Regions from separate parts of the Shewanella sp. HL-SH4 genome, predicted to be linked through region 1. Evidence: predicted binding sites of a transcription regulator. Region 1 holds the regulator's gene; each other region holds the start of a gene.
The links. Region 1 encodes sigma-54, which starts transcription at its own class of promoters, with help from an activator protein. Its sites were predicted from a motif close to GTTGGCACGNNNNTNGNNT; they were not measured.
Positions count from the first base shown of each region.

Region 2: flhA (flagellar biosynthesis protein FlhA) is a predicted target of sigma-54. The motif match lies at 1,274-1,292, and genes of this name have one in related genera.
Region 3: ACRWQL_RS04530 (flagellar assembly protein FlgT) is a predicted target of sigma-54. The motif match lies at 1,257-1,275, and genes of this name have one in related genera.
Region 4: flgF (flagellar basal-body rod protein FlgF) is a predicted target of sigma-54. The motif match lies at 1,332-1,350, and genes of this name have one in related genera.

Region 1 covers NZ_CP195037.1:1,606,344-1,608,555, reverse strand. Annotated here, with positions in the region: gene ptsN (PTS IIA-like nitrogen regulatory protein PtsN) at 1-360, opposite strand, end outside; gene hpf (ribosome hibernation promoting factor) at 363-650, opposite strand; gene ACRWQL_RS07960 (RNA polymerase factor sigma-54) at 677-2,170, opposite strand.
Region 2 covers NZ_CP195037.1:731,565-733,776, forward strand. Annotated here, with positions in the region: gene flhA (flagellar biosynthesis protein FlhA) at 1-1,228, opposite strand, end outside; gene flhB (flagellar biosynthesis protein FlhB) at 1,360-2,212, opposite strand, start outside.
Region 3 covers NZ_CP195037.1:808,713-810,924, forward strand. Annotated here, with positions in the region: gene ACRWQL_RS04530 (flagellar assembly protein FlgT) at 1-1,100, opposite strand, end outside; gene ACRWQL_RS04535 (FlgO family outer membrane protein) at 1,521-2,212, shown strand, end outside.
Region 4 covers NZ_CP195037.1:762,458-764,669, forward strand. Annotated here, with positions in the region: gene flgG (flagellar basal-body rod protein FlgG) at 1-530, opposite strand, end outside; gene flgF (flagellar basal-body rod protein FlgF) at 542-1,285, opposite strand; gene flgE (flagellar hook protein FlgE) at 1,557-2,212, opposite strand, start outside.

The sequences.
Region 1 (2,212 bases):
AGCCATTGAGGATAGGGTACTGAGATGTTGCTGACACTGGTCTGCTGGCACCAGTAATGCAAATAAGAGATCCACTGGTTGTTTGTCGATAGCATCAAATGAAATCGCTTCTTCGCACTTTATAAAAACCGCGATAGGGTGAACGATGGACGTTAAACGACCATGCGGGATTGCAATGCCAGAGCCTATTCCTGTGCTACCCATTTTTTCTCTAGCCACTAGGCTTTCAAAAATCTCTTGTGAAGAGAGGGATGGGTACTGGGCTGCAGCTAAATCGCTGATAAGCTCCAGTACCTTTTTCTTACTGCCCGGTGTGGCACAGGAGGTGCATTCCGGCTGCAGGATGGTACTAAGTTCCATCATTAATGCTTAGTTAATTTCTCTTTGTGTTTAATGACCTGACGATCGAGTTTATCAATCAGGGCGTCTATAGCGTGATACATGTCAGCATGTTCAGATGTCGCAAATACCTCAGCTCCATTCAAGCTGACTTTTGCTTCAGCTATCTGTTGTTGCTTTTCGACATTTAATACTACGTGGACATTATTGATCTGATCGAAATGTCGTTCAAGTTTTGTAAACTTACTTGTGACATATTCTCTTAGTGATTCAGTAATTTCAATATGATGACCCGTTAAGGTGATTTGCATATTTATCCTCCAATTGCCTAGGTAGATTATAAACTCTTACGTTGGTTTGAGGGAGGGATCATCATCGCTTCGCGGTATTTCGCTATGGTGCGACGTGCAACATTAATCCCTTGTTCTGCCAGAAGATCTGCCATTTTACTGTCGCTTAGTGGTTTTTTCTGGTTTTCAGCAGCAACCAGCTTTTTAATAAAAGCTCTAATTGCTGTAGACGAACATTCTCCGCCATCATCAGTACTGACATGGCTAGAGAAAAAATACTTAAGTTCGAACAGTCCGCGCGGTGTGTGCATATACTTTTGTGTGGTGACACGCGAAATAGTGGACTCATGCATTTCGACAGCTTCAGCTATGTCATTCAACACCATAGGCTTCATGGCTTCAGCACCGTACTCAAAAAAACCTTGCTGAAATTGCACAATACAATTGGATACTTTAAGCAGGGTGTCGCTGCGGCTTTCTAAGCTTTTGATAAACCATTTGGCTTCTTGTAAGTGACCTCGAATAAACTGAGTGTCTGTTGAACTCTTACTGCTTTTTGCCATGGCGGCATATTGTTGATTAATGCCTATTTTTGGCATGTTATCAGGGTTCAATTCAACGACCCAACGGCCATTCTTTTTGGTCACTGACACGTCTGGGATAACATATTCATCATCCGGTGGGGTGATCATTGTGCCAGGACGTGGATTTAAAGATTGAATTAATTCAATTGCTTCGCGCAGCTCATCTTCTTTTAGCTTAGTTTTACGCATGAGTGTGCGAAAATCACGTCCAGCAATCAAATCTAAATAATCTTTGATTAACATTCTGGCATTATCGATATGGGGCGTGTCTGGTGCAAACTGAACAAGTTGAATCAATAAACATTCACTTAAGCTACGTGAGGCGACACCCAGAGGGTCGAAATGTTGTATACGTTTTAGTACCGCTTCGACTTCGTCTAATTCGACAGAATCATCGCCCATAGCTTCTAAAATATCTTCAGTACTTTGGGTGAGATAACCTGTGTCATCAATGGCATCAATAATGGCAGTGGCAATAGCGAGGTCTGTTTCAGAAAAAGGGGTTAGATTTTTTTGCCATTCTAAATGCTCGTATAATCCTTCGGATGTTTCACCTTGGAAGGGCATGTCATCATTTGGCATGCTGCCAGAACCCGAACCAGGGCTTGCCATTGGGGAGGCGCTGTACACTTCATCCCAGGTAGTGTCCATTGGCAAGTCTTCAGACATTTGCTCTTTAGTCATTGACTCTGCGGTGTCGACATTTGAAGTGTCTTTTTCGACTACAGGTGCGCTTACTTCATTGAAGTCAGTTTCTGATAGGTCTTTGGAGTTATCATTTTTGTTGCTAAGTGCTGAAAATTCATCTTCCATTTCAAGCAAAGGATTGGAATCTAATACTTGTTGAATTTCTTGCTGTAACTCCAAAGATGATAACTGCAGCAAACGTATAGCTTGTTGCAGCTGTGGGGTCATAGTGAGGTGCTGACCCATTTTAAGTTGGAGTGAAGCTTTCATTACTGCTGATCCCTAGAAGAATTCGGCTTTCTACACTGATTA
Region 2 (2,212 bases), 870 kb from region 1:
GCACTGCTGGCACTAAAAAGCCTAATTCTTGTGATAGCTTTTTACGCACACCTTTAATTCTACTCAATAATTCACCACCTTGGCCTTTATCAACCAAGGGAATAAGTCTATATCCAACCTCTAAACCGATAGTGTCAACGTGACGGACATCATCCCAACTTAAATCTTTTGGTTCTTTATCTTTGATGTCTGGTGGACCTTTTTTGACAAGCTCTAATGCTGCAGATTTTTTATCATTAATACGTTTGTGAACAAAATATGCCGCACCGGCTGTCAAAAATGCAAAGCTGATAAAGGCAACGTGTGGCATACCAGGCACAATACCCATAACAAATAACAAACCTGCAGCAATTGCTAACGATTTGGGCTTGTCAAACATCTGGCTCATCATCATCTGGCCCATATCACCAGATTCATTTTGACGAGTAACCATTAAAGCGGCTGCAATTGAAAGCAGTAAACCGGGTATCTGGGCGACTAAACCATCACCAATCGTTAGCAGTGTATAAACTTCAACAGCACTAGAAAAATCAAGCCCATGCTGGGCCATACCTATGATAAAGCCGCCCAACATGTTAATCACCAATATCATAATACCGGCTATCGCATCGCCTTTTACAAATTTTGACGCACCGTCCATTGCGCCATAAAAGTCCGCCTCACGGGTCACTTCTTCACGACGAATACGCGCTTGTTCTTGGTTTAGAATACCTGCGTTTAAGTCGGCATCAATGGCCATTTGTTTACCAGGCATAGCATCTAAGGTAAAACGTGCACTGACCTCTGATATACGGCCTGCACCTTTAGTTACAACAGCAAAGTTGATAATAATCAAGATTAAAAACACAACTAAACCAACAGCATAGTTACCACCAATAACCACTGAGCCGAAGGCTTCAATGACTTTACCCGCCGCGTCGCCACCATTATGGCCTTCCAGTAATACCACACGAGTTGAAGCCACATTTAAGGCAAGTCTTAGTAAAGTCGCTACTAAAAGTACTGTGGGGAAAGCGGCGAAATCGAGTGGTCTGTCGGTATAAATAGCGACAAGTAACACGACTAAAGCCAGTGCAATATTGAATGAAAACAAGATATCTAATAAGAATGGCGGGATCGGTAAAACAATCATCCCTAATGCCGCCAACACTAACAGAGGCGTACCAATTCCTTTAAAGGTTGATGGTCGGATTTGTTTAAATTGGCCGAAAACTGCTTTTACATCCATTCGCGAAAGCCTTTTACTGATGAATTTTTGACGCGTACAGTCAAATAGCAAGAATTAAGCCAACAAAAATTCAATGTCAATTTGATAACAGCATCTATGTAGTACGATTAAAAAACAATCTAAGAATGTTATTAATGCTTTAGTTCATCCGGAATGGGTTGCTTTAACGGGACTGGTATTGGACGACGCCCTTTACCTTTTTGGTATTGTTTTAACTGAAAGACGTATGCAAGTACTTGAGCAACAGCGGTAAATAAGCCTTCTGGCACTTGTTGATCTACTTTTGTTGTATGATAAATAGCCCTTGCTAATGGTGGCGCAGACACAATCGCAACGTTATGCTCACGAGCGATTTCACGAATCTTAAATGCAACATCGTCAACTCCTTTAGCAATTAAAAATGGTGCGGAGGAGCGTGCAACATCATATTTAACCGCAACAGCATAATGTTCAGGGTTGACCACAATAACATCAGCATTGGGCACTTCGGCCATCATCCTTCTTTGCGCCATTTCTCGTTGCAGTTGTCTGACACGACCTTTCACTTCAGGTTGGCCTTCAGAATCTTTATACTCGTCTTTAATTTCTTGTTTGGTCATTTTAAGTTGTTTATTGTGATTCCAAATTTGAAACGGTACATCAATAATCACAATGATTAACATCGAGGAACATAAGAGAATAAACATCCAAACTAATAAATCTAAAGCATGGTAAACATTGCCAGGTAAATGATCGCTAGACAGCATTAGAATATCGTAAAAATAGACCTTTAGTAAAAAATAAGCTGCAATGGCTACTACCGAAAATTTGGCTATACCCTTAGTTAACTCAACTAACGCCTGCGTTCCAAACATTCGCTTAAATCCACTGACGGGACTCATTTTACTGCCCTTGGGCATAAAAGCTTTTACAGAAAAAGACAAGCCACCTAAAACAATATTGCCCAAAAAGGATACCAAAGCGAGCAAAGCAATAAAACTCACC
Region 3 (2,212 bases), 800 kb from region 1:
GCGGCATCAACGTTTTCAATCATCGCGGTGGCTGTGCCTTCACTCACTTGATCTATCACTATTTCAGTGCGGTTTTTAGTCACAACTGCGCGCATGATATTAAGACGATCGGGAATATTTTTTTGCAAAACCAACTGAAATTTATCACCCAGTTTAACGCCATTTTTACGGCCTAAATTGATAATAACTCGATCCCCTTGCCTAGCGATAATTTGCCCTAGCAACGGGCGACACTTGAGTGCGTTATCAAGTGACATAACACTTAATTGCAGCTGGCTTGTGATTGCTTGACCATAGGATGAAGACCAAAAACGCTGGCTGTTTGGCATTACGGTTTCTTGACGTTCAAACTCCCAGGGGGCTGTGGTAGCAAATGTTTGTGACCACACCTCTTCACCGCTGATGCCATGATATAGGGTTAGTTCATAGCTAAATTGACGTGAGGGGACTTCATCAACAAAGCCCATAAAACTGCTGGTGTAAGGCTCTGTCGACATATCAGTAATGTAAGATTTCAATATATATTGGCTGTCGGTGATTTCACCAAGCCAACTAGGGATGCTATAGCCTTTGAAATTAACCAGCTCGTTGGCGGTATCTAAGCGTTCATCAGCGTGTACCTTAGCGAAACTTGCGCTTGATTGTTGATTAATGGCTTTACCAAATTGAAGCGTAAAAGCTTTATTAAAATCGGATAAATGACCATAACTTAGCTGAGTTCTGTCCGCTATATCTGCCTGCGGTAACATAATAGCCGCCTTTAAGGACTGTGCCTGACACTGCTCTGTTTCACTTTCATCATCAATATTAAGCGACAAAATAACCGTCATAATATCATTGCTGACTAACTCGCTGAGCAATTCAATATTATTGGCCGCGCCCATTCGTTGCATTGAAAAGGTATCCTGGGTGAGCGAGCCTTGAGTAATTTGCTGCTGGCTAGAAAAATTAACCCCGCCCCTTAGGCTGGCGTAATTCAATGCTTGGTTAATGGCGTCTTCGCGCGCTTTATCTATATTACCATTCACAATTTTGGCAGTACCTGTCACTTCAATTTGCTCTGCAATTGAATAAGGACTCAATAAAACAGGCAATAACATCAAGGCCCGACACCATTTAGGCCACGAGTATTGTGTTAACTTATTATTTAATGCATGTACCATATTTCACCCTGCGTCAGATATCTGTCACTTGTACTACAAAACAACACGTTACATCGCTGAAATAGCGCTGTCGTGAGTTACTAACAACTTATCAAGCAAAAACTGTGCCCAATCTATCTTTACTTTCGCTAACGACACTATGACTGACGCCACTATGATTAGCGCTACTATGAATAACGCCGCTACAATTAATGAAACTCTATCTAGTTTAAGTCTACCTAAAATGGCCTGAGGTTTATTGACTGCAGTTTTATAAGTAAACAGCGCTTTATAAAGATAAAGATTATTTAAGCGGTGCCGATATATCAGTATCAATTGAATAATATTGTTTTTTAGACAGACGCGAAGGACTCAATCATGCAGCACAAGCTTTCTATTCTCGCTCTGATGCTAGTCACCATAGGGCTTGCTGGGTGCGGTAATACGCTTAACCCCGCAGCAAACTTGGACTATGCACAAAATGGCCAACTAGTGGGTTATCAAGACGCTGATGACGTGCACCAGGAAAAACTGGTTTATGATATTAATGCGTCGGGTTTAGCGCCCAAGGGACAAATTAATATTTGGGCTGAAAAATTAGTCAATGAGTTGGTGTTACAAAATGATGCCCTGCGTCCTGATCAACCCTTATTAATTGTTACCCCAGTAATGAGTAGCGACTTTAATCAAACTAATGAGTTAGCACTTCAGCTGCAACAGAGTTTACTGAGCGCATTTCACGCCCATGAATTCAATTTAGTTGATCTTAATGTGTCAACGTCACTGCGCGCGACAGAAAAAGGCGAATTAATATTAAGCCGAAACTGGGAACAACTTCCCGCTGACATGCCCGTGTCTCATGTATTAGTGTCAACATTAAACCTCACCAATGAAGGGGTGAATTTTAATGGCCGTGTGGTGGATATAACCAATAATCGTGTAGTGTCGGCGGTGCAGTCTTTTGTCGCAGGTCAAAGTTTATCCGGCTATGTTTTGCCAGCCAATAAAATACAAACCCGTGACGGATTAATTTATCGAACCGAAAATGTTAAACAGAGTCGTTACACTGT
Region 4 (2,212 bases), 840 kb from region 1:
GTCATGGTAAGCTGACCGATTGTCTGATTATCTGTTGCACCAGCCAATTTAACTGACACTTCACCCTCAGCAGAGACAGTAATACTCATAGCATCTTCAGGAATAGTAATTGGCGGTTGCAATACGTAGCCTGAACCAGGGGTAACAATTTGCCCGGTATCATCTAAGCTAAATTGACCATTACGGGTATAGGCTGCTGTGCCATCAGGCATTTGGACTTCAAAGAAACCAGGACCTTCAATCATTAAATCTAATGAATTGTCGGTTGTGAGCATGTTGCCCTGGGTAAACACTTTTTGCGTAGCAACAACTTTGGTACCCGCACCTAAATTTAAACCATTAGGTAACTTGGTATTGTCGGCACTGATCCCACCGGCTTGGTTAATTGTTTGATAGAGCAAATCTTCAAATACCGCACGGCCTTTTTTGTAACCTATGGTGCTAGCATTCGCCACATTATTTGAAATAACCGCAATATCTGTTTGTTGGGCGTCTAAACCCGTTTTACTAATCCACAGAGCTGGATGCATAATAAATACTCCTAACCAATTCTTAGTAACGATGAAGATGAGCGATCTGCTTCTTCTGCATTTTTCATCATCTTCACTTGCATTTCGTACTGACGCTGAATATCTATCATCGCCACCATTTCATGTACAGGGTTAACATTACTGCCTTCAACAGCACCACTTTCAACTTGTACCATGGGATCTTTGGGTGCAGGCAAACCAGACATTAAGCGAAATAAGCCATCTTCACCGCGCATCATTTGATCATTGCCCGGATTAACAAATTTAATTCTGGCGACTTCCTCAATCACTTCAGCTGTCGCTCCCTGAGGGCGAATTGAAATGATGCCATCTTGTGAAATATGAACTTTATCGATTGGCAGTGGCAAAACAATTGGGCCTGCATCGCCCATAATTGGCGTATTACGACTATTAACCAGCAGTCCAGTACTATCGAACTTCAAATGTCCTGCACGGGTATAAGCTTCTGACCCATCAGCCGCTTGCACTGCAATCCAGCCATCACCTTTAATGGCAATGTCTAAGTCATTACCCGTCTCTCTGATAGGACCTGGAGAAAAATTAGACCCAGGGCTTTCAATCATTGAAAATACTCGCGTAGGCAAACCTTCGCCAAACGCCTGCATTGACCTTGCTTGGGTCATATCCGATTTGAAGCCATCGGTGTTGGCATTGGCTAAGTTGTTCGCACGAACGGCAAGAGCATTCATGCCTTGCTTTGCACCGCTCATTGCAACATACAAAAATTTGTCCATTTGCCGCTCCGTCAATAATGCTTTAAATAAAGATACTAACTAGACAAAGCAAAGGGCATGCCAACAATCACGGTCAATATAAGTAACTGATTTAATTAGGTGGGGATACGATTTAAAACATAGTATTGTGAATGAAGTGTCAAAAAAACACCGATAAGAGAAAGTGAAAAAAAATAATGAAAATAAAAGGCAAGGTGTTGCCGCTATGGGCAACACCTTATTAAAGCTAATATTATAAAAACCAATGAAACGAGTGCTGTCAGGAAGCTTATTATCTGATCTGCAATATCGTTTGGTTCAAGGTATTGTTAACTTCAAGCGTACGGGAATTGGCTTGAAAGTTACGTTGGGCAGAGATTAAATCAACTAATTCTGTAGTTAAGTCGACATTCGATTGTTCAAGTGATGAAGAACGAATACTGCCGAAAGTACCGCTATTTGCTTCGCCCGCTAATGCAGGGCCAGAATCTAAACTCGCCTTCCAGGCAGTATTCCCTACCTGAGTTAAACCTTGCTCATTTGCAAAGCGAACTAAAGCGACTCGCGATAAAGGCACAGTAGAACCATTACTATAGCTTGCTGTGACTAAACCATCAGCACCTATACCTACGTTAGTTAATCGACCTACTGTTGTACCATCTTGAGTTAACTCAGTGACTTCAAATGGTGAGGCATATTGTGTCGGATTATTAAAATCAATCGTAACAGTCTGTGAGCCATCAGCTCCAGGCCCTAATACATTGGCACCAGTAACACCCAGTGGCAGAGTTTTTAGCACTGTAGGATTGCTACCGGTATAAGTACCAGAGTCATTAAACTTTATGACAGATCCTCTCCAACCACCTGCAGTTTGTGCATCACGAGGTGCACCATCAACTAAACCATCACCCGTAGTATCAACACTATATTGGCCAGCTGCACCGTCTA